Regions from separate parts of the Bradyrhizobium sp. 1200_D9_N1_1 genome, predicted to be linked through region 3. Evidence: riboswitches for the same ligand, from Rfam matches in the RefSeq annotation. Region 3 holds a riboswitch; each other region holds the start of a gene.

Region 1 (5,811 bases), 5.5 Mb from region 3:
TCGAGCTGGTTAGGCGTGGTTCAAAGGAATCTGGCTGATCTGGTTATGACGCAGCGCCACGGCGAGATCGCGGCGAACTCAAGCGTGCTGCCGTGGTCGAACGCCAGCCGCTTAGTGGCTGGCTGCGCCGATTTCCCGGCCCCGTGCCTCCACCTGCATCACCGTCGGCTTTCCGGCCGTCGGAGAATGATGAGGCAAAAAATAGTTTTGTCGACCGTCGTAGTTAACCCGGCCCTCGCTTAGGGAGACACAGGTCATCGATTACAATCGTTCCGGTCGGCCGCAGCACGCTCATCGCACAGGCAGCGCACTGAAATGCGAGCCGAGGTGCGAGCCGGGCGCACCTTCGTGCTACGACTTGGTCGACCAGGTCGAGGCCGCACTGGCCACCTCGGACGAAAGGCCGACGAGCGGTCGAAGCGGCGCTCGTGCGAGGGTGGGACATAACGTCGACGACGTGATGGCTTGCGTCATCGTCGCTGCCGATCTCTGCGCCCGATCAGCCTGCCGAACCCCCGCTGGCGCGGATCAATTGGGAGCGCCTCGGAGAGCGGATGCAAAATCTCGAGAGGTGGATCGGCAGCGCTGAAGCGGAACTCTTGTGTTAGGACAGAAACGCGGCTGTCATCCGAGCCGCATTGCCAGCGTCTGCTCGTAGTAGATCACCTCCGCGAAGCCACGGCCGAGGAAGACCGCCAGTGGGTCGGCGACGAAATCAAACGCGAAGGGGGATGAAGAACAAATCGGTTTGCCTGATCCGACCGGGCTGCAATGAAGATGACCCCCTTTGACAGGGTTGCCCCTCTTTACAACTTCCGATTGCGTGATAGTAATCCCCTCTAGCCCTAAGAGGGGGGCGGCCGTGGCGATCATCGAGAACATTCGTCTGCTCAAGGGCGTAGCCGTGTTGCGCTGATTGACTTCATGAAGGTGGTTGACGAGACCCACCTCACCGACCTGCGGAAATACTGTAAACCCTAGCCGCCATCAGCAATGGAGCGCATGTACCGGCTTAACCCAACAAACCATCTGTGTGTCCGGCTTTGTCGCGCTGCAATCAAGACGCCACGATGAGGAGGTCCGGTTCTATGCCTTTGTCATGCTGGCGGGTGACGGCGACGACTATCGGCGCCTGCCGCTGTCAATGCCGCTAGCATGAATAAAATGGGCTAGATACGGCCGAAAGTCGCCCACACCCCGTCTTCGCCGTCCCAGCTGCCGCGGCTCGCCGCCTTGGAGTACTCCGTGGCGCGCTGCTCGAAGAAATTGGCGTGCTCGACGCCATTGAGAATCTCGACGAGCCACGGCAGCGGATGCGCCTTGAGCTGGGTGAACCCGCCCTCCTTCGCCTCGAAGAAGCCGAAGACCGGGGCAATCCGGAGTTGGGCCAGTCGCCAGTCGGCGACGTAGCGGACGTAGGCGTGGATATGCTCAGGCAGCATCCCCTCGATCTTGCCAAGGCCGAAGGCGAGCTCGACGAAGTTCTCCTCCAGCTTCACCATGGTCTTGGCTACGTCGACAATGTCGTCGCGGACGGGGCGCGTCACCGCGCCGGTTTCGCGGTGCCATTCGTGAAATAGCTTGATGATGCCCTCGCAGTGGAGACTCTCGTCGCGCACTGACCAGCTTACGATCTGTCCCATGCCGTTCATTTTGTTGTGGCGTGGGAAGTTGAGCAGCATGGCGAAGCTGGCGAACAAGGCCATGCCTTCGGTGAAGGCGCCGAACATCGCCAGGGTACGGGCGACATCCGCCACGCTGTCGACGCCGAACTCGTGCATGTAGTCCGCCTTGGCGCGCATCTGCGCATAGCCGCGGAATGCCTCGAACTCGGTCTTAGGCATACCGAGCGTCTTGAGTAGCAGGGCATAGGCGTCGATATGAACCGTCTCCATGTTAGTGAAAGCGGCCATCATCATCTGGACGGTGAGTGGCTGGAAGATCGGAATGTACCGCTTGAAATAGTTGTCGCCGACCTCGATGTCCGACTGAGTGAAGAAACGGAAGATCTGGGTGAGCAGCGCGCGCTCGCTGTCGGTGACGCGGCCCGAAGCCCAGTCGTTGAGGTCGGCGCCGAGCGGCACCTCCTCGCCCATCCAGTGGGTCTGCTGCTGGCGCTTCCAGAACTCGTAAGCCCAGGCATAGCGATCGACGTCGTAGCTGCCGGTCGAGTCAAGGAGGCCGACGCGTCCCTTGCCGATCAACGTGCGCGGATCGGCGCGCGATAGATCGATCACTGACATGCGAGGCACTCCTCATAGTCGGTGCGCTGCCGCGCCGGCTGCTGCGTCGGCGTTGCATCCCCGGCAATCTTGCCGGCGAACGCCGCGCGCGAGATCGACTTTGATCGACAGTAGTAGAGGCTCTTCACCCCACGCTTCCACGCCGTCCAGTGCAGCATGTGGAGGTCCCACTTATCGACGTCGGCCGGCAGATAGAGGTTGATCGACTGGCTCTGGCAAATCAACGCGGCGCGGTCGGCGGCAAGCTCGACGATCCAGCGCTGGTCGATCTCGAAGGCGGTGCGAAAGATCGCTTTCTCGTGCTCCGACAGGACGTCGAGATGGGCGACCGATCCGTCGTGCGCGATGATCGACTCCCAGGTCGCCGAGGTGTCGGCGCCTTTCGCGGCCAGCACCTTAGCGAGGTGCGGATTGCGCACCGAGATGGCGCCGGATAGCGTCTTGTGGGTGTAGATGTTGGCCGGGATCGGCTCAGTGCAGGCGCTGGTGCCCCCGCAGATGATGCTGATCGAGGCGGTCGGCGCGATTGCGATCTTGTGGCTGAAGCGCGCCATCACGCCGCGTTCCAGGGCATCCGGGCACGGGCCACGCTCGCGAGCGAGCGCCACGGATGCGGCGTCGGCTTCGCGACGGAGTTTTCGGAACATGTTCAGATTGAATGACTTGGCCAAGGTACCCTCCATTGGAATGCCCTTGGCCTGGAGAAACGAGTGGAAGCCCATGACGCCGAGGCCAACGGAGCGCTCGCGCAGGGCGGCGTAGCGGGCACGCTTCATTCCGTCCGGCGCCACCGTGATGAAGTGCGTGAGCACGTTGTCTAGGAAGCGCATGACGTCCTCTATGAAGCCGGGCTCCTCATTCCACTGGTCCCAGGTCTCGAGGTTGAGCGACGACAGGCAGCAAACCGCGGTGCGCTCCTCGCCGCGATGATCGATGCCGGTCGACAGGGTAATCTCGCTGCACAGGTTGGAGGTCGAGACCTCGAGGCCGAGCTCGCGCTGGTGCTTGGGGAGCGCACGGTTCACGGTGTCGATGAACAAGAGATAAGGCTCGCCGGTCTGCAGCCGGTTCTCAAGGATGCGTTGCCACAGCTGGCGGGCGTCGATCTCGCGGACGACCTCGTTAGTCTTCGGGCTGCGCAGAGCGAATGCGGTGCCGGCGCCCACGGCACACATGAACTCGTCGGTGACGTTGATGCCGTGATGTAGGTTGAGGCTCTTGCGGTTGAAGTCACCAGACGCCTTGCGGATCTCGAGGAACTCCTCGATCTCGGGATGGTGGATATCGAGATAGACCGCCGCCGAGCCGCGCCGCAACGAGCCCTGGCTGATCGCCAGCGTGAGGCCGTCCGTGACGTGGATGAACGGGATGATGCCCGAGGTGACGCCGCCCCTCGCCTTCTCGCCGATTGAGCGAACATTACCCCAGTAGGTGCCGATGCCGCCGCCATTGGAAGCAAGCCAGACGTTCTCGTTCCAGGTGCCGACGATGCCTTCGAGCGAGTCCGACACTGAGTTAAGGAAGCACGAGATCGGAAGGCCGCGCGTCGTGCCGCCGTTGGAGAGCACCGGTGTGGCCGGCATGAACCACAGCCGAGACATCGCATCATATAGACGTTGGGCATGCGCAACATTGTCCGCGAAGGCGCAAGACACTCGGGCGAACATGTCCTGGAGGCCTTCGCCGGCGAGCAGATAGCGGTCGGTCAGCGTCAGCCTACCAAACGAGGTCAGCAGGTCGTCGCGCGACCGATCGAGCGAAAGGTCAGACGGAGTTGGCGATCGCGCGGGGGGCCTCGGCAGGGGAGCCGGCAATGCTGGGGGCTGCACAAGACACAGTTCAGGTGTGGTAGGCTTTGCCTGCGCTGAGGGCTGCCGCACACTCGGCAGCTCAATGAGATGACCATACTGATCGAAATCGTAAGACGCCGACATCGGCAACCCCGTGATATTTGGGGGCTGGGACCGTGCGGACGACTTGCGAGGGGACCGGGCAAATGTCCCCGGCTGCAAGCGACCCACCGGGCACCCCGCCCGAGGACATGGGTTCTGTCGCGGTAGGTTTCCTGGCTCGCGGGTCGCTGCGGCTGTCGGCCTTCCCAGCGCTGTCGCGCTAATGCCTCGGAATAGCCGCTGCCGACACAATGGGTTCCCCCCTAACACCGTGCCACCATATATGCGAATTTAAAACCACTACGACACCACATATAGAAGCCTTTGCCCAGACTCGTCAAGACGGCACAGTCAAGTTAACCAGTTGGAGCAGCCCCGAGGTCGAGGTTCGAAATTCGCCGAGCGCCTGTCCTGAGAGCCTCACTCAAAAAACATAGATGTCTCAAGGCCTGGCCAATCGGCGAGTTAGGAGCCTCAGATGGGCGACGAGCGGCCAGGCGAGCTCGGTAGCGGCGGAACCTTCGAAGTCTTTGCAGAGATGCCCACATCTGCCGAGCCACGCAAAGGTGCGCTCGACGACCCAGCGCCTGCGATCGGCCAAGATGTGCTCAAACCTTTGGAAGTGGCGTCGCAAATTCTCCAACAGGGGAACAGCAACCCTGGACATCCTGAATGTTGGCATCGATCGGTTCGCGGTCCGCGAATTGAGTTGGGCCGGATCGGGTTTCGGTAGCCATACGCGTCTCGCCATTCATCGCTTTCTGTGGCCTTAGATCAAAAATTGTCTGGAGCCCGACCGCAAATCGATGCAGCCGCCCGTGGCAATATCCCAGCTTAGTGGATTTGACCCCGCCAGCTCTCACATCAGACGTGCCAACTTTGCCGAAGAGACGATTGGTATGCTTTTCGCAGGCCCGGCGAGCCGCCTCACGTGCTCAGTTGTCTGGCCGCGAACATAAGCCGTCCTGACCGAACGCGGTCATGTCAGGTTATTGGCAATCAATCCTAACGGGATGAGGCGGAGCTATGCTTGAGTCTGGGTGACGAGCCGATCCGGCGGCGCGGCCTTGCTGGGTCGGAATGAAGCCGTTCGCAACATTGGCGTGAGCGGCGGCGAAGAACCGTGTTGTATCTCACCAACGACCTTGAAGCCGTGACGTTGGTAAAAGGGAATGTTTTCAGGGTTCGAACTTTCGAGGTAGGCAACAATGCCGTCCTCATCGCATCGTTGAAGGGCGTAGTTCATCAGCAACGTGCCAAGCCCTTTTCCGACCCAGTTCGGATCGACGGCAATGAGTGGCAGATACCAATGTGGCTCGTGGGGACGATGTTCGGCCATTCTCCGCCGCAAGTGTGCCATATCCTCGGTAATCTCCGGGCGCAGGGATAGCGCCATGATTGCATCCAATGCCTCCTCATCTTGCTGCACGTTGGGAGGCAGCCACAGGGCCGCGCCACGAATCTCTCCCGCGACGTAGGCTGTGCCATGTGCAAATGCTCGGCCCCCACAGGCGTCAATGAACTGAGGCATGCTTCTAAGGTATTGCCTTGGGTCAGGCCAGCTCCAACGCATCAACGGATCCGCGGCAAAGCCGAGCACAATTGTCCAGACAGTGCTTGCACGAATGTTTGCGTTCGCAGATCTGATATCTGATTCTTCTGTCATGAAGTCGTTT
Region 2 (5,811 bases), 1.5 Mb from region 3:
ACCCTCCACCTGAGGGGGAAATCCTCGCGGGCGGGCCGAACGGGCGATGCTGAACAAACCCGAACCCCGGAATGTTGTGTTTTGCAAAAAAGGAGACCGACTATGAAGCGCCGGCGCTCGCGGTGGAGTCAGGCGTTGAGGAGCAACCTTGTTCTGGTCGGCCACGGCTCCCAGCGGCAATCTTGCCGCTGCCGACGGTTCTGCGATGAAATTTCGCATTTCACACGAAAAGATGTGAAAAATCTTGTCTGGCTCGCTCTGACCGATTTAGAAGAAGACGCAATGGAGTTCAGCGTAGACGCCCGCGCATAACTTAGCTCCTTGCGCGAGCAAACCGCGCAAATCCGATGCCTTTTCCGCCCGGCAGGATGATCGTTGATGTCGACCAGGGCAGGTGGAGCACAGTTATAGAAGTGTTTTCCATGCTTCGAAATCCGGATCTATGACGTGCAGACGAATGGGTGCCAGATAAGCTAGGGCCGAGCCAGTCTGGTCCTCGACGTTCTTGCGTACGGCTCTGAGCTTCCCGGTCTGCACGCTCCGAAATGCGCAAGCGCCCAGCGGTATGCTGGGTTGCTACCGGTGAACGGTTTCCGGTAACTTCCTCGCCGGCTTCGTCTCAGCACTCATTTCCTGGTGCCTTCGACGTTGCTACGCAAACTGATGTCCTCACACCGGGTGGAGTGAAGGCGGGAAAACCACATCTCGCAAGCTCGTGCGCGCCGCTGACACTAGGCGGAACAAACGGAATCGCGCGGCCCGACCTTCTTGCGACGGGACGGACTGCTGCGAGAAAGGCACCCGGACCGTTGCGGATGCTAAAACAAAGCAAGTGTAGAGCGCGTATGTCTTGCAATAGGTTCGAGGCGCTCCGCCACTGCGGCAAGATGTTGCTCTGCGGCGGTTTACTCAGGCCTTGGCTCTCCTAAGTCTTCCTCTTCTTTTGGCTCGGTGCGTTGGAACCAGGAGCCAGGGGGAAATTTCGCGATGCGTTTGGCAAAGGAGGATTGTGGCTCCCAATCCTGTCCTTCTCTCTTCTCGAAAGTGATGACCCCGTTGTGTGTAAAATAACGTGGTCCTTGGATACTACAATTCACCAAGAGCAGAACGCGCCACACGCCACCCTTCTCGGCCGGTTTATCATTCCGCTTCGGTAAGTAGTCCACTCCAACTGGTTCAATGATAGTGCAGCGGCCCTGCCGCAGAAGATCGCCGAGCCGGCCTTGCGGGGTAGTCACAAAGTTGAAGTTGGCCGGATCATGCAGAAAGCGAAGATTTGCGTCCCTTTCGCCATCTGCGACTTCACTGGCGATTAGGGAGAGCGCCAGGGCGCGCCAGCCCAATTCCATCGGCTTCGCATAAGTCGACGCAAGTTCAAGCGTGCCGTCGAGGGCGATCTTCCAGGCGATAACGTACTGTTCGTCCGATTTGTTGTCCCGGTGTCTGGTCCACGAAACGAAAATAAAGTCGTTTTGGCCAAGTTCAACAACGCCCCACATTTGAGGCACGAACTGTGCCACCTTCGAGACATTGGAGATAATTTGTTCTATCGTCTCACCATCTTGCGCTCGCCAAGTTGACTTCAGTCGTTCGACAAGGGGACTGTCGCTGGCCCGAATATTATTGCTCATGGCAGCCGGCCAGGCGAGGCAGATTAAAAATCCGACCACGCTAAGCCATAGCGCGGGTCTTCCAGGCATTCTCTTCATAACCCTCGGCCTATCGCGTTTCATCCAAATATCTTGTGAAGCAGGCAACCTCGAACCTGCTATGCCATCGCAAGAAGTTTACGGGGATGCACCCGCTAGCTGTCCCGCGCGAGCAGGCGCTCCCCTCTATGTCATGCGCAGCTAACTTCCCCGGCAGCGACTGCGTCAATTGGCTGAGCTGGACCTGCCCAGAGGAGGAGACTGGGCATTCCGAGGGTCTGCATTCTTCGTGCCAGGCAATAGGCGGAAAATTTCACGGAGTTTGTGTCACTCTTGTCGACTTTCCGACCTTTGCATGTTTTCGATGTTTCTGTTTGGCGTATCCGCCGCAGCTTGTGCATCCATGTCCCGCACCGGATATTTAGCAGAAGAGTTGAACGCCTCGATGCCGGATGCCTGTGGACGGAAGTGGGTTTGCCGCCATTGAGCTGTGTGGTTCGCTATCGTGCCGCCCGCGTTCGAGCTGCGTGATTGCCAAGCACCAAGCCGGCTTGATCCCAGCTCTGAAGTCTGGGTGGCACGCAAATCAACCCCTCGCCAGTTGCTAAATTTCGCCACGTGCCTTGGCCTATTCGCCGCAGATCCTTTAGTTGAGCGAAGAGCTGGCTAGCTGAGGTGCTGGGCGAACCTCTGGAAATCGCAAAGCCGCATTGAAAGCGCTCTGATATAACGTCGGTACTCCCGCCGGCAGGCTGCTTCTGTCCCTTTCATCAATTTAGCGTGCGGCTCCGCCTCAAGGCAGCTCCGATGCTTATCCGGCATCTGAGAAGGATATGTCTGATTATGACATCTCTGATGAGAGAATGTTTCTAGATGGTGAAGTCACAGAGATGCACGGTCATTCGGCTAGCGGATGTCGCAGATTAGCTTGCACATAATCTGAGAGGTTGACGGAAGAGTTCTCCTGCCGATAATCCAAGTCGTCGAGGTTCTCCGGTTCCCATTGATCCGGAGCTAAGAGGGAAGCCGGTGCAAATGCCGGCTCTGCCCCCGCAACTGTGAGCGGCGAGCCGCTGTCCGACGATGTCGCTGAAGCCTGCACGGCTTCGGGAAGGCCGGACAGCAGCGATGACCAGCAAGCCAGGAGACCGGCCCCGACAATATATTGGTCCACGGGCGGGGTGTCTCGGTGGTGCGCCAAGCAGCCGTCGCACGCGCGACTTCTCCTGCCTGCGTCCGCCATGGCCTTTGTCCCCAACAGGGGTTAACGCTATGTCTCCTCTCTCTCTTCCAGTTGCTACGCTCGGAACGCCACGCATCGGCCCAAGGCGTGAGCTCAAGCTCGCTCTAGAAAGCTACTGGGCTGGAAAGATTAGTGAACAGCAGTTGCACGAAGACGCATTCGGCCTACGCGCAGCGAACTGGGCTCGTCAAAAATCGCTCGGCGTCACGATCATTCCGTCAAACGACTTCTCGCTGTATGATCAGGTGCTCGATACAAGCGTCATGGTTGGCGCAATCCCGGAGATCTACGCCGCGAACGGAGAATCCGTTTCGCTCCAAACGTACTTCGCCATGGCCCGCGGATCGCAATGCGGCGAGCAGGATGCGAGTTGCGCCCAGAGCCCGCGGGGATCTGGCGTGCCCGCGCAGGAAATGACCAAGTGGTTCGATACCAACTACCACTACATGGTTCCTGAGTTTTACCGGGGACAGGCGTTCAGACTGTGCTCTCGCAAACCCGTCGAAGAGTATGAGGAAGCGAGGGCTCTTGGCTTTCAGACCCGCCCTGTCCTGATCGGGCCGGTCACATTTTTAAAGCTCGGCAAGAGTACCGATAGTGCGTTCCAGCCCCTCTCTCTCCTCGATGATCTGATACCCGTCTATATCGACCTTCTGCATGAATTAGCCAAACGAGGGGCAAGTTGGGTTCAGTTTGACGAGCCCTGCCTGGTCCTTGATCTGGATGAGGCGGCGCGAAATTCGTTGCTGCACGCCTATAACCGGTTCGCAAAGGAGGGACCCGCTATCAAGATCATGCTTGCGAGCTATTTCGGCGCCCTAGGCGACAATCTGGATACTGCCTTGAGCCTGCCAATTTCCGGTCTGCACGTCGATTTGGTTCGAGCGCCAGAACTATTGGATCAGATCGTTGCTGACGGCCGAAGTGATCTCGTCATGTCGCTCGGTGTCATCGACGGCCGGAATGTGTGGCGGTCGAACTTGCCGTCGCTCCGTCAGCGGCTGAAGCCCTCGATTGCGAAGCTTGGCAGGCACCGTGTACAGCTCGCTCCATCCTGCTCGCTGCTTCACGTGCCGGTCGATGTTGAACTCGAGACCGGGCTCGCGTCCGACGTCAAGAGCTGGCTTGCTTTCTCGGTTCAGAAGATGCGTGAGCTTGCGATCCTGGCGCGGGTACTCGCAGGCGACCAGAATGTTGGGCTAGCTCTTGCCGAGTCGGAATGCGCTGCGACTGCCCGCCGGACCTCGCCGAAGATCCATAATGCCAACGTCGCTGTCCGAATGAGGGCGATCGATCAGACGATGCGCCAGCGCGCCACCCCGTTTGCCCGTCGTTCCGAGATCCAAAGGGAACGCTTTGGACTACCGGCTTTTCCCACCACGACGATAGGATCGTTTCCGCAGACCACAGCGGTGCGAAATGCTCGCGCGGCGCATGCGCGAGGTGCGATGAGCGAGGAGCAATACGACAGGTTCCTCAAAGAGGAGATAGCCCGCGCCGTACGTTGGCAGGAGGACATCGGTCTTGACGTCCTCGTTCATGGCGAATTCGAGCGTAATGACATGGTGCAGTACTTCAGCGAGCAACTCGCCGGCTTCGCATTTACAAGGAATGGATGGGTTCAGTCCTATGGTTCGCGCTGCGTTAGGCCCCCGATCCTGTTTGGCGATGTAGTGCGGCCGAAGCCGATCACCGTGGAATGGTGGCGCTACGCGCAATCACTAACTAGTAAGCCGATGAAGGCGATGTTGACCGGACCGGTGACGATCCTGAACTGGTCGTTTGTTCGCGATGATATTCCTAGAAGCGAGGTCTGCCGTCAGCTTGCGCTCGCGATGCGCGATGAAGTCCGCGATCTCGAGAATGCCGGTGCGGCGATGATACAGATCGACGAAGCTGCACTTCGCGAAGGATTGCCATTGCGCCGGTCGGACTGGAAGGCATATCTCGATTGGGCCGGAGATTGCTTCCGCATCTGCTCATCGGGCGTTACCGATCAAACGCAAATCCATACACATATGTGCTACTCAGAGTTTAACGACATCATCGGTGCGATCGCTGCAATGGATGCGGATGTCATTTCAATCGAGACGTCGCGATCGAAAATGGAGCTGCTGGATGCGTTCAGGAGGTACGAATATCCAAATCAAATCGGACCGGGCGTGTACGACATTCACTCTCCGCGCGTTCCCGAGACGGACGAAATGAAGGAGCTGATCGTGCTAGCTCGGACGCGCTTGCAGGATTCTCAGCTCTGGGTCAATCCGGACTGCGGCCTAAAAACGCGCAAATGGGAGGAGGTTCGGCCTGCGCTCGCCAACATGGTCGCTGCCGCGCGCGAACTGCGCGCTGCATCCGATCCGCAAATCCGTTGATCCCGAGCTCCGGTCTGTTCTCGACAAAGCTAATTGGGTTATGGTGATTTACGCTTTCCACATTATCGAGGCTATCCTTGCCGCTGACAAAATGCCCGGTCCACTTCGTGGACCGGGGAAGGTACGGTCTCGGAGAAAAGATGGTGACGCGTTACGCTAGTTTCGTCGGCCGCGGGAGAATTGCCGGCTGCTCGATCAAGGCGACGACATTCGCCGAAAATCTGCGACCCATTCAAGCAGAAGTGCCGCAGCTCAATCATGCCATGGTACGCGGCCGTCTAGGCTGTGATTTGTCGCTCATGGGCACGTTGGCAACGGCCGCGACAGCAATGAGAAAACTAATGCTTGACGGACACCGCAAGGCACCGGCGCGGATTCGGTCCGCTCGGAGATGCCGTCAGGCTCCCTCAATCAATCCACGCTAGATAGTTTCCGAAGAGAGGACGTCAAAGGCACTCCGTACCCCAACTCACGCCAATCCATTTGGAATAACGGCTATCCGGGCCAGATACGCCAATGCGTTGGCCGCACAGCGATTTGCTCT
Region 3 (5,811 bases):
CGCAACTGCAGGCGTTGCGGCAGCGCCTGCCGCGGGACTCTGCGAGCTATGCCAGCCCGTCGCGGCGCACGGTCGAGACGGCGCGCGCGCTGGGGCTCGAACCGGATCTGGTGGGCAACTTCAGCGAACAGGATTTCGGCGACTGGACCGGCCGGCGACATGACGAACTCGCCGCGAGCGGCGGCGAAGCCTATGCGCAATTCTGGGGCGATCCGGCGCACGCGCGGCCACCGGGAGGTGAAAGCTTTGAGGATCAGGTCGCGCGCGTCCGGCATGGGCTGTCACGGATCGGAGCCGGGCCAGCTACGCTCGTCGTGCATTCCGGCACAATCCGCGCCGCACTGTGCATCGCGCTGGATCTTGCGCCGCAATCCGCCTTGCGCTTCGTGATCGATCCGCTGTCGCTGACCAGGATCGACCGGCTCGCGACCGGCTGGCGCGTCGTGTCGGTCAATCAGCGCGTGGTGTGAGCCGGATCAGGCCGGGCGATCCGGCACATTGGCCTGCGCGAACGTCGCCATGCCGTTGTGAAGCGCACAGGCCGATCGCACCAGCGGCAGCGCGATGGCGGCGCCCGATCCCTCGCCGAGCCTGAGATCGAGGCTGATCAGCGGCTGCACGTTCAGTGCGCGAAGCACCAGCCGATGCCCCTGCTCCGCCGATTGATGCGAGGGCAGCAGGAAAGGCTGGCACGACGGATTGAGGCGCACGGCCGCCAGCGCCGCGACCGACACGATGAAGCCGTCGATCAATACGGGAATGCGGCGCTGCGCGGCCGCAATGATGGCCCCGCAGATGGCCGCGATCTCGAGGCCGCCGACGGCGCACAGGATTTTTTCGGGCGATGCAGCCGCAACGCCATGACGCACAATCGCGGCATCGATCACGCGCGCCTTGTGCGCACGGCCGGCGGCATCGACGCCGGTGCCGCTGCCCGCGATTTCCTCGGCGCTCACGCCGAGCAGACTCGCCGCGATCGCCGCCGAGGTCGTGGTGTTGCCGATGCCCATCTCGCCGAAGATCAGAAGATCGGGCTGGCTGGCTGCCGCGCGCGCAACCGCACGCTCGCCGGCCTCGAAGGCGAAGGCCAGCTCTGCAAGCGTGAGCGCAGCCTCGACGCTGAAATCGCGCGTGCCATGGCGCGGCCTGTCGGTGACGATGCCTATCATCTCGTCTTGCGACAGCGTGCCGGCGTCAACGACTTCCAGGTGCGAACCCAACTCGCGCGCCAGCACCGAGATCGCGGCGCCGCCCGAAGCAAAATTTGCCATCATCGCGATGGTCACGGCTTGCGGATAGGCCGACACGCCTTGCGCAACGATGCCGTGGTCGCCCGCGAAGATGATGATCGGCACGCGTGCCGCGCGTGGCTGCTCGGTCGCTTGCAGGCCCGCGAGCTCGATCGCGAGTTGCTCGAGCCGGCCGAGCGCGCCGGTCGGCTTCGTCAGTTGCGCCTGCCGCACGATCGCCGCGTCGCGATGGACCGCGGAGATTTCGGGGCACTTATGGTAGACCCATTCGGGGAGCATGCTGCCTCGCTTACGGCCTGCGCTTGAGGATGTAGCAGTCCATGATCCAGCCGTGCCGCTCGCGCGCCTCCTGCCGCAGCGCGGCGATGCGCGGGCCCACCTCGGCCAGCGCGCCGGACATGATGATCTGATCGGGCATGCCGAGATAGGCGCCCCACCAGATCTGGAGCCCGACCGGATCGAGCGACTGAAACGCCGTGCCGCCATCGAGCATCACGACCACGGTGTCTGCGCTTACCGGCCAGCCGCCTTCACGCAAGCGGCGGCCTGTCGTGACCAGAAAGGGCTCGCCGATGTCGTTGAGCGGCAGCGCATGCGCCGCGCACAACGCCTGGATCGAAGTGATGCCGGGGATGACCTCGATCTCCGGCAAGGGATCGAGCCGGCCCGCAATGCGCAGCGAGGAATCGTAGAGCGACGGATCGCCCCAGATTAGCAGCGCGACCCTGCCATCCCCTTCGAGATGGCTCGTGATGGTCTGCGACCATTTCGCGGCGACCGCATCGTGCCAATCGTCCACGCCCTTGCGGTAGTCCGCCTCGCCTGCGTCGCGCACGGGAAGATCGAACTCGGCGATGCGCGTGTTGTCGCTGGTCAGCACATCCGCGCAGATCGTCCGCCTGAGATCGGCGAGATCGGACTTTGCGCTCCCCTTGCGCGGGATCAGAACGAGATCGGCTGCGTTGATGGCGCGGGTCGCGGCGTGCGTGAGCTGCTCGGGATCGCCGCAACCGATGCCTATCAGGGAGAGCGCGAGCATCGTGTTCGCGAAGGGCGGCCATGACGGCCGCCCTTTCGCTTGTCTCTCAGGCCGCGTTGTGCAGGCGCGGGGTGACGAGGCCGGGCGCGGTGACGCCGCGCAGCGACTTCGCCAGCGCCAGCACGGCGAGATCGGCCAGCGGCTCGATCACGATGACGAGCGCATAGGAGGCCGCGAAAGTCGCGATGTTGACGAGGTTGGTCATGGCAAAACCGGAGCCATAGAGCGCCCAGAACGCCACCCAGCCGATGACGCCGGCCTGATAGGTCGTCGAAAGCGCCAGCGCCTGGCGATACCTGAGATCGACATAGGCGGTGTTGCGGGCAATGATCCGCGTGGCGATCGCCTGGATCGCGAACAGCGGCACCAGCAGCGTGGTGACGTTCATGCCGTATTGCGGCAGGTCGGCCGGCTCGAAGAGCACGCCCTGGAACAGCAGGCCGAGCGCGAGGCCGAAGGCCGCGGGCGCAGCACCGAACAGCAGGAACAAGGTCGAGCCGAGGATGAAGTGCACTTCGGACACGCCGACCGGGAAGTGCGGCAGGATCTCGAAGAAGGTGAACACGAGGCCCGTGGTGGCGAGTGTCCGCGCCGCGAACGACGTGATGCCCTGCTCGCGCACGGTCTCAGCCGCGAGCTTCAGCGCAACGCCGCCTGCGGCGATGCCGGTTGCGTAACTCAACGCGAGCTTGGCGCCCGTGACGACTCCGGGTTCGATATGCATGGCTCAGTCCTTTCCTGCCGTCACACCCGACGGCCTTGGCCTCAAAACATGCACGGCCGGTCTCCTGGCTCGCGGTTCACTGGGGTTCTCCGGCCTTCCCGGACCTTGCGGCCCAGTGGCGGTTCGGAGCCCCTCACCGCTTACAGTCGCGGGGGCGGCTGGGGTTTTGGGCGCCGCAACTGGGTCCGCCCATCCCCATTCCCGATTATGCTCCGGCGCTTTGCGCCACCTCGAGCACCATGCCCGTCCTGTGTGCCCCTTTCGCGCAGCCTGCGTCAAGGGCCGAACGGCGGCGGTGGCCGTCATGACGGGTATTCTCCCGCCAGTGCGCCGAACAGGATCACGGCGGCCGTCGAGGCAGCCCCGCCCCGCGCAAGCTGCTCGGCAAGCTCGGCAATCGTGGTGCGGACCAGCCGCTCGTCGGGGCGGCCGAGGGATTCGGCGAACAGCGCCGGGGTGGTCGGCGCGAGGCCGTGCGCGATCAATTTTGCGGCAAGCGCCGGAAAGGTGCGGCGGCCCATATAGACCACGGTAGTCGCCTCCGGATCGGCCAGTGCCGCCCAGTTCAGGTTTTGCGGCAGCTCGCCGGTGACGTCGGCTCCGGTCACGAACTGCACGCGACGCGAGGTGTGGCGCCGGGTCAGGGGGATGCCGGCTTGCGCAGCGGCCACGCAGGCCGAGGTGACGCCGGGAACGATCTCGTAGCCGATGCCGGCCTCGCGCAGCGTTTCGAGCTCCTCCTCGAGCCGTCCGAAGATGCCGGCGTCGCCCGACTTCAACCGCACCACGCGCGCGCCGGTCGCGGCATAATCGACCAGCAGGCGGTTGACGTGATGCTGCTTGGTCGAGGGCCGCCCGGCCCGTTTCCCGACCGCAACGAGATTGGCGCCGGGACGGGCGAGATCGAGAATCGCGCCGGACGCGAGGTCGTCATAAAGCACGACATCGGCCTCGCGCAGCCGCGCGGCACCCTTGAGCGTGAGAAGCTCGGGGTCGCCGGGACCGGCGGAGATGAAGGAGACAAAACCGCTCACCGGTCCTCCGCGATCAGATGGAAGAACGTGCCGGTGGCATTGCCTCGGCGCGAACCGGTCTCGGCGATGACCGCACCGGTCGCGTCGTGCACCACCGCGAGCGGCATGTCGGGCTGGGCGGCAATCGTCGAATAGTGGAATTCGTGGCCGCGCAGGCGCGCGCCGGGGCTATGTCCCGGCATCGGTGCGGCGAGTTCGGCGAGACGATAGCCCAGATGCATGCGGCGTTTGGCAAAGCTCGTCTCCAGGCCGAGCAGGCCCGCCATCTCATGGCGGACACCGTCGGCGTCGGTCAAAGCGGTTCCGAGCACCATATAGCCTCCGCATTCACCATGCACCGGTCGTGTCTCGGCGAAGGCGCGCAAGCCGCTACAAAAGCGCGCATTGGCGGCGATCTTCCCGGCATGAAGCTCGGGATAGCCGCCGGGCAGCCAGCAGACATCGGCGCTCGCGTCGGGCGCCTCATCGGCAAGCGGCGAGAAGGTCGAGATGTCGGCACCCGCCGCGCGCCAGGCTTCCAGCATATGCGGATAGACGAACGAGAATGCCGCATCGCGGGCAAGCGCAATGCGCTGCCCGGGCGGCGTCACGTTCAGACCGTTCGCAGCGGGTTGCGGCGCCCAGGCGGCAGCCGATTGCAGCACCGCATCGAGATCGACATGCTCGGCGACGAAACGCGCGGCCTCGTCGATCAGTTTTCCGATCTCCGCCTGCTCCTCGGCCTGCACCAGGCCGAGATGCCGCTTCGGCAGGCTGATCTCGGCATGGCGCGGCAGCGCGCCGAACACGGCGATACCGGCGTCGTCAAGCGCGCGCCGTACGAGGTCTTCATGGCGCGGGCTGGCGACGCGATTGAGCACGACGCCGGCAAGGCGCACGCCCGGGCGGTAGTCGCGAAGGCCCGCAGCGATCGCCGCCGCCGTCTGCGCCTGTCCCGAGGGATCTATCACCAGCAGCACCGGCCAACCCAGCATCTCCGCAATGTCGGCGGTGGCGCCTGTGCCGGAGACGCCACGCGCGGCGACGCCGTCGAACAGACCCATCGAGCCCTCGGCAAGCACGACATCGGCGTCGGCGCCGCGGCCGACGAGATGCGCGATTCCCCCGCGATCCATCGCCCAGCTATCGACGTTGACGGAGGCGCGGCCCGTCGCAGCGGCATGGAAGGCGGGGTCGATATAGTCGGGCCCGCTCTTGAAACACTGCACGCTCAGTCCGCGATTGCGCCAGGCGCGCGCGAGCGCCAGCGTCAGCGTCGTCTTGCCGACACCGGAGGCAGGCGCGGAGATGACGAGCCCTGCCGGCATCAGGAGGCCTCCGGAAAGCGCGGCTCGGCGCCGACCGGCCGATAGCGGCGGTCGTAGTCGGCGGCATAGAGGCGGCTCTCGTCGAAATCCGCGGCGCCAAGCGTCTTGCCGACGAGAATGAGCGCGGTGCGTTCCATCTCGGCGCCGACGGCGGCATCGAGCGTCGCAAGCGTGGCGCGGACGATGCACTGGTCCGGCCAGCTCGCGCGCCAGACGATGGCGACCGGGCAATCCGCGCCGTAGTGAGGCAGCAGCTCCGCAATCACCTGGTCGAGCAGATGGATCGACAGATGGATGGCGAGTGTCGCACCGGTCGCAGCGAAGGCGGCGAGCTTCTCCCCTTCGGGCATCGCACTGGCGCGGCCCGGCGTGCGCGTCAGCACCACGGTCTGAGCGAGCCCCGGCAAAGTCAGCTCCACCTCGAGTGCCGCGGCGGCGGCCGAGAAAGACGGAACGC
Region 4 (5,811 bases), 1.7 Mb from region 3:
GCTGCGCTCGCAATGACGGAGCGAGATGCATCGGCGTCATCCTCCAACTCGCATCGTAAATCGCAGACACGCCTTCGCATCCTCGCGGCGGATTTCGCCCGAGCTTTGCTTGATCGCTCCACCCTCTCAATCGAGAGGGCGCAGGGAAGGCCGGGTGCCCGACGGCACCCGCGGTCTGCTGCGCGAAAGCACGCGCAGAGAAACCGCACAGCAGCATACAGGTGTAGCCAATCACTCGGCCTTCCCTGCGCAGTGGTTGGACGGCTTATGCCGTGCTCTCCCGGGAGCCGAGTTCGTTCTGGCCTCCCTCACTCTCGCGAAAGTCGCCGACATCGCGCCGGTTGACGCGACTGCCGCATCCGCAAGAGCTTGACCGTAGCAACGACGGCCAGGACCACACGGTTTTGCCGTACGCACGGCCCGCCATTTCGCCGCAGTTTTCCCAGCCCTGTCGACGGAGCCGGAAACTTACAGGCGAGACGAACCTGACAGCGTCGCTCATCCAGCACGAAGTCTCGGGCTCACGGAGAGCAATCCGCCCTGCCCTTAACTCTCGCGCCCGACGCTGCCGCGTCCACCGCAAGCCCGGCTCGCGAAACGTGACGACACAAGATCGCCCCTCAAGGATGAGCCGGGATGGGCGACACATACGTCAATTCCGAATTTCGGCAAAGTGGAATATTTTTGCGCAAGCGGATTGACCGACCGCGGGGGTGTTTTGCCCGTCGGGCAACGCAAGATCTCGTAGCCTGGATTTCGCTGCGCTCCATCCGGGGCTTTCAGAGGGCCGCTCAGGCCGACATCGCGCCCTTGCGCCCGAACGGATCGACCAGGCGGACGATCTCGCAGGCGGCGACGAGGCCGGCGAGCCAGACGGCGCCGGTCAGTCCAATCCGCGCCACGATGGCCGCGGTGAAGGCGCCCGCTCCGCCGAGGACCGGCGTCGCAGCGAGCAGCACGAGCTCATAGGCCGCGTAGGCGAGGACGAATGCGATCGCCAGCATCAGGGGCGTGCGGCCATGCGCCAGCGCACGGAGCGCGGCGGACGAGGCCGCGGTCGCGACGAGTGCAGCAGCGCCAATGACAAAGCCCCAGGCGATCGTGCTCCCGGCAACGGGATAGTGCAGCACGCCGAAGCCGATGCTCTGGTTCACGAGCCACGCGCCGCTGACGACGAGCAGTGCCGGCCGCAGCGGCAACATCGCGGCCGCGACGACCGCGAAGGCCGCAAAGGGCGTTGCGCAGGCGAGCGCAAGACTTGCGAGCGCGCATGACACCGCCAGCAGCGCAAAGCAGAACATCGGTGCAAGGCGCGGCGCGACCGGATGGAGCCGGAAACGGTCGGCGTGAGGCGGCAGGATGCTGAGAGCCATGAGTAATCTCCTTCTTTTCGAATTCTAGTCCATTCGGGAGCCTATGACAGCCCCCGTCGCGATCAGAGCCTTGATCAGAATTTGGCGCCGGCCTTGAGCAGATAGGTGCGGCCCGGCAGCGGATAGGCACTGAAGCGGCCGTCCGTGAAGGTGCTTGCGATCGCATAGTCGTAGTAGAGCGCGTTCAGCACGTTGTTGACGCTCAAAGACCAGAAGTAGCGCTCGTACTGACCGCTGAGCTTGAGATCGATCGTGCCATTGGCTGGGATCGGCCGCTGTGTTCCCGCCTGGTCATTGTCCATGCGCCGCTCGCTCCAGAAGCGCGCGGTGGCGTCGAGCACCACATAGTTCTGCCAGATGTTCCAAGTGACGCCTGCACTCGCGGTGTAGCGCGACACCAGCGGCACGTCGTTGCCGGCCCAGACGCCCTCGCGAAACACGGCCCTTGTATAGGCCATGCCGGAGCGCAGGAGCAGAGAGTCGTTGACGCGATAGGACAGACTGGTCTCCGAGCCGTAACGGCGGGTCGGATCGAGGTTGGTGTTGTAGAACAGGATCGGACTGAAGTGGATCTCGTTGGCGAGGTCCATCAGATAGAGGCTGCTCTGCAATTGCAGCCCGCCTCCCTTGATGCGCAGCCCGCCCTCGACATCCTGCGAGGTCTGGGTCTTGAGCCGGAAGGTCTGCGGCAGCGGATTGAAGAAGGGGTCGAATGAAGGGCCCGACGACACACGCTCATCGACATCCGGCGTGCGGAATGCGCGCGCAGCGCGGCCGAACAGCGAGACGATGTCATTGAGGCGATGCTCGCCCCCGAGGTGCAGCGCGTATTGGGTCTCGTCGCTCCTGAGCGGGAGCGCGCCGATGTCGGTGTTGAACGGAGCGGCGACGTCAAAATGATCGCGCGCCGAGAGACTGACGCTCTGCACCCGCACGCCATAGGAGACGTCCGTCGTCGGCGCCACACCCAATGTGTGCTGAAAATAGCCCGCAACCGTCTGCTGCCTGAGATCGTAATTGTGCCAGGGCGCAAGCCCCTGGCCGGCGCCGCGGTTCTGCTGAAAGCTCGCATCGTAATAATCGAGGCCGGTCAGCAGTTGCGACGGCATCCCCAGCAGCAAGCCCTTCACGCTGAGCCGCGGCGTGATCGACCATGTCGTCAGATCGGCATCGACATAGGTGGACGTGAACAACGCGGGAACCGGCGCTGGGCCGGAGAAGAACGCGCTCTGCTGCTTCTTGTCGCGCACACCGCCGTCCACGATGAGATCGATGCCGTTGGCCAGGGTCTTCGTGAAGCCGGCCGTCGCGCTGAAGCCCTGCTGGTTGGCGTAGTTGAAGGGTGTGCTGGTGCCCCGTCGGTTGGTCGCGAGCTCGTCGACGCCGATGGACGGATCGACGGTGCGGCCGCCCGGCAATCGCAGCTCCTGATTGTCGCCGGTAACGGTGACGAAAGCAGTCAGGTCTGATGTCGTGTAGTTCAGGTTGCCGACGCCATTCTCCTGGACAAGGCGATTGTTGTCGCGGTAGCCGTCTGTCTTGACGGCATTGCCGTAGAACGAGGTCGACCACGGACCGGAATTGAGCGACGTCGAGACATTGCCAAGCCTGGTGTCGAACGAGCCGAAGCCGGCCTCGATGCGCGCGGCAACGGGCGGCCCGCCGACGCCGTTCCTGGTGATGATGTTGATCACGCCGCCGACCGCATTGTCCCCATAGAGCACCGCGCCGGCATTGCCGCGCGTGATCTCGATACGCTCAATGGAATTGAGCGGGACAGTGGAGAGGTCCACCTGCGCGATGTCGATGTCGTTCAGCCGCCGCCCGTTGATCAGCACCAGCGAATTGGCAGTGGCAAACGCGCCGAAGCCGCGCAGGTCGACGCTGGTCTTCGCGCCGATCTGGCCGCCATAGAGCGTCGTGATCTGGGCACCCGGGACTTGCGTCGCGATGATCTCGGCAAGCGTCTGCGAGGGCGCATGTGCGATATCCGCGGCCGTGATGACGGTCGCGGCGGCCCCGACGATGCCTCCGTTGCCGGCGACCGCCTCGCCGCCGGAGCCGGACGAGCCGGCGCCATTGCCTGCCGGCGCTCCGCTCGGGGCTCGCAGCCTCGCCGTGTCGCCATCGCCGATCGCCCTGGCGCGTGTGCGGTTCTGATCGTCGGGCCTGGTCACTTCGACCGGCGGCAGCTGCTCGGCGGCGGCTTGCTGCGCGAAAGCTGTGGGGAGATCGATCGCATGGAGGAAAACGGCAGCAACGATGCCGGCGCGAAGGCGCCTGGCGGCAGAGACAATACGGGACACAGTTGTAACCTCGGCATGACGTCAGTGGCACGTCACAGCGAACGAGGCTTTACGGCGGAGCAATCGATTGCTCCGGTGAAGCTAATGCCTGTACTCCCCGACCGACATCTTCGCGTGTGACCACGGCTGACGGCAGGTCTCCTGGCTCGCGGGTCGTTACCTTACGTCGCCTTCCCAGGACCGAGATTCCCAGTGGCATATGACGAAAGATTCACCGCTTACAGTTGCGGGGGCAGCCGTGGCGTTGGGACAATCCCGGCATTGGGACAATCTCGCACCACGTTCCCTTTTGATCTCCGTGCGGAGAACCGTCACCGATCAATCTACGAGGCGGCCGTACGGAGAGTCAATCGACCGGTTGAACGATGAGCTGCAAACGCGAGGCAAACACAATCAGTCAGGCTTCCGCACCGCGCGCGTCGTGACCACCGCCCGCTCACCGGCATCGACAAGCTGGCCGATGCCGGTTCGGCCCGCGAGCGCGCAGCGGACGATGTTCTCGGCGACCGACCTGCGGAACCCATGATCCTCGCCCCTGGGCCGATTGCGGCAAATCCGATCCAGCGCCAGCTTCATGTTGATCCGTGTACGGGTGTCGAAATGCGCGCTGATCATTCGCCCGGCCTCGATACGTGATGTTGGGGCGGAAACGTCCGACGATCGCCCGGGTTCCGAAACGGGATCGCGCAATAGAGCGGCCGGCTACGCCCGCCCTCTCTGGCGCTGTGCCTGAGCCCAGGCCACCGTGACGTCGCGCGGCGGGATGTCGATGCGCCGGATCGGCGTCAATCCGCCCGAGGCGGAGATGATCGCGGTCTCCTCGCGGCGACAGCGCGGACACACGAAGCGGACCTCGCTCGGGGACGTCGACCAGCTCGAGCGTTTGACGTTGGCCGCCATCGGCCACGCGTCGCACTGCGAGCACGACACCAGAAACCGGCCGGGATCGAGCATACCCATTCCATGCGACTCCGCGTCCTGCCTGCTCCTACCAATGATTATGTCAGGTGAATCGTTCCGGTGCCCCGACACCGTCAACCCCTCAATGCCCAAGGGGCCGGCGATCCCGGCCCTCAAGCTTCTGCAAACCGCTGGCCGCTCAGTGCGCGCCCTTGAGCGTGCAGGACGTGGTGCAGGTGACCGTGTTGCCATGGTCGCACGCCTTGCAGGCGGCCACGCATTGGTTCATGTCGCGGGGGTTGTAGGAGCTGTAGTTCCGCACCGGGCAGGCTGCGGTCGAGCCGGTGATGTCCTGCTCCTGATTGCAGGCCGCCGCCATGAGCGCGAGAATGAGGACCGCAAGCAGACGCATGGGATTGTACACGCTGCATTGCAGCGAGTCCCGGCATTCCCACTGCGAGCCATCGCGAATCGCGACGCTCGCTCCCATCAAAGTCAAAGGATGCGTGCCAAATGTTAAGAACGGATTGCAGCCGCCTTCAGGCCGCAGCGCTGGTCGCGACCGCAGCCCGCGTCTCGCGCGCAAGCTGATAATAGTGCTCGGCGAGCTTGAGATAGAATTCGCGCTTGGTGCTGTCGGTGGCGAGCTTGGCGATCAGCTCGCATTCGGCCGTGAGCGTCTCGAACCGTTCCAGCCTGTCCTCAAGTTCTGTCATCGGCGTGTCCCCATCAAACGCCTCAAGGACGATCAACCTAAGCCTGGGAAATAGGTCACGGCGAACATCGTTATCGAGTAGAAACAATTTTTCCCGCGGCGGCTTACTTCTGCTCCAGCCGCCAGGCACCGTCCCACCTCTCGTCCGGCGGATTGACCTCGAACTGCGCGATGCGGGCGAGCAGCGCGCGCGAGGGACCGTCGCCGGGGACGGCTTCGAGCGCCGCGTTGAAGGCGGCGCGGGCCTCGTCGAAGCGGCGGGCGCGATAGGCGGCAAGACCTTCGGCATAGTGCGTGCGCAAGCCGTCCTGCGCGGCGGTGAGCACGCCGGCCCTCGCCATCACCTCGAAGATCGCCTGCGGCGCGCTCTGGCCGGCGACCGCGAGACGATCGATCTCGCGCAATTCGAGGCGCTCACCGACCGCATCCGCCGTCGCCTGCGAGATCAGGATGCGGGTGCCGTAGACCTTGTTGACGGCCTCGAGCCGCGAAGCGAGGTTCACGGCATCGCCCATCA

The links. A riboswitch is a leader RNA that binds a small molecule or an ion and turns the genes downstream of it on or off. The one in region 3 is predicted to bind cobalamin.
Region 1: another riboswitch for cobalamin. It lies ahead of AB5K84_RS04360 (ribonucleoside-diphosphate reductase subunit alpha); the one in region 3 lies ahead of AB5K84_RS30725 (energy-coupling factor ABC transporter permease).
Region 2: another riboswitch for cobalamin. It lies ahead of metE (5-methyltetrahydropteroyltriglutamate--homocysteine S-methyltransferase); the one in region 3 lies ahead of AB5K84_RS30725 (energy-coupling factor ABC transporter permease).
Region 4: another riboswitch for cobalamin. It lies ahead of AB5K84_RS22615 (TonB-dependent receptor); the one in region 3 lies ahead of AB5K84_RS30725 (energy-coupling factor ABC transporter permease).

The regions. Positions count from the first base shown of each region.
Region 1 covers NZ_CP197226.1:905,558-911,368, reverse strand. Annotated here, with positions in the region: gene AB5K84_RS04370 (hypothetical protein) at 625-882, opposite strand; gene AB5K84_RS04365 (ribonucleotide-diphosphate reductase subunit beta) at 1,170-2,243, opposite strand; gene AB5K84_RS04360 (ribonucleoside-diphosphate reductase subunit alpha) at 2,234-4,177, opposite strand; cobalamin riboswitch at 4,282-4,452, opposite strand; partial or broken gene AB5K84_RS04355 (transposase) at 4,578-4,724, opposite strand; gene AB5K84_RS04350 (GNAT family N-acetyltransferase) at 5,160-5,801, opposite strand.
Region 2 covers NZ_CP197226.1:7,829,137-7,834,947, reverse strand. Annotated here, with positions in the region: gene AB5K84_RS37185 (hypothetical protein) at 906-1,631, opposite strand; gene AB5K84_RS37180 (hypothetical protein) at 1,977-2,267, opposite strand; cobalamin riboswitch at 2,619-2,820, shown strand; gene metE (5-methyltetrahydropteroyltriglutamate--homocysteine S-methyltransferase) at 2,922-5,267, shown strand.
Region 3 covers NZ_CP197226.1:6,372,870-6,378,680, forward strand. Annotated here, with positions in the region: gene AB5K84_RS30710 (histidine phosphatase family protein) at 1-470, shown strand, start outside; gene cobT (nicotinate-nucleotide--dimethylbenzimidazole phosphoribosyltransferase) at 477-1,529, opposite strand; gene cobF (precorrin-6A synthase (deacetylating)) at 1,540-2,289, opposite strand; gene AB5K84_RS30725 (energy-coupling factor ABC transporter permease) at 2,336-3,013, opposite strand; cobalamin riboswitch at 3,051-3,270, opposite strand; gene cobA (uroporphyrinogen-III C-methyltransferase) at 3,316-4,047, opposite strand; gene AB5K84_RS30735 (cobyrinate a,c-diamide synthase) at 4,044-5,354, opposite strand; gene cobM (precorrin-4 C(11)-methyltransferase) at 5,354-5,811, opposite strand, start outside.
Region 4 covers NZ_CP197226.1:4,695,417-4,701,227, reverse strand. Annotated here, with positions in the region: gene AB5K84_RS22620 (hypothetical protein) at 792-1,373, opposite strand; gene AB5K84_RS22615 (TonB-dependent receptor) at 1,448-3,679, opposite strand; cobalamin riboswitch at 3,794-4,007, opposite strand; gene AB5K84_RS22610 (hypothetical protein) at 4,073-4,294, opposite strand; gene AB5K84_RS22605 (hypothetical protein) at 4,382-4,639, opposite strand; gene AB5K84_RS22600 (hypothetical protein) at 4,779-4,991, opposite strand; gene AB5K84_RS22595 (hypothetical protein) at 5,119-5,295, opposite strand; gene AB5K84_RS22590 (adenylate/guanylate cyclase domain-containing protein) at 5,399-5,811, opposite strand, start outside.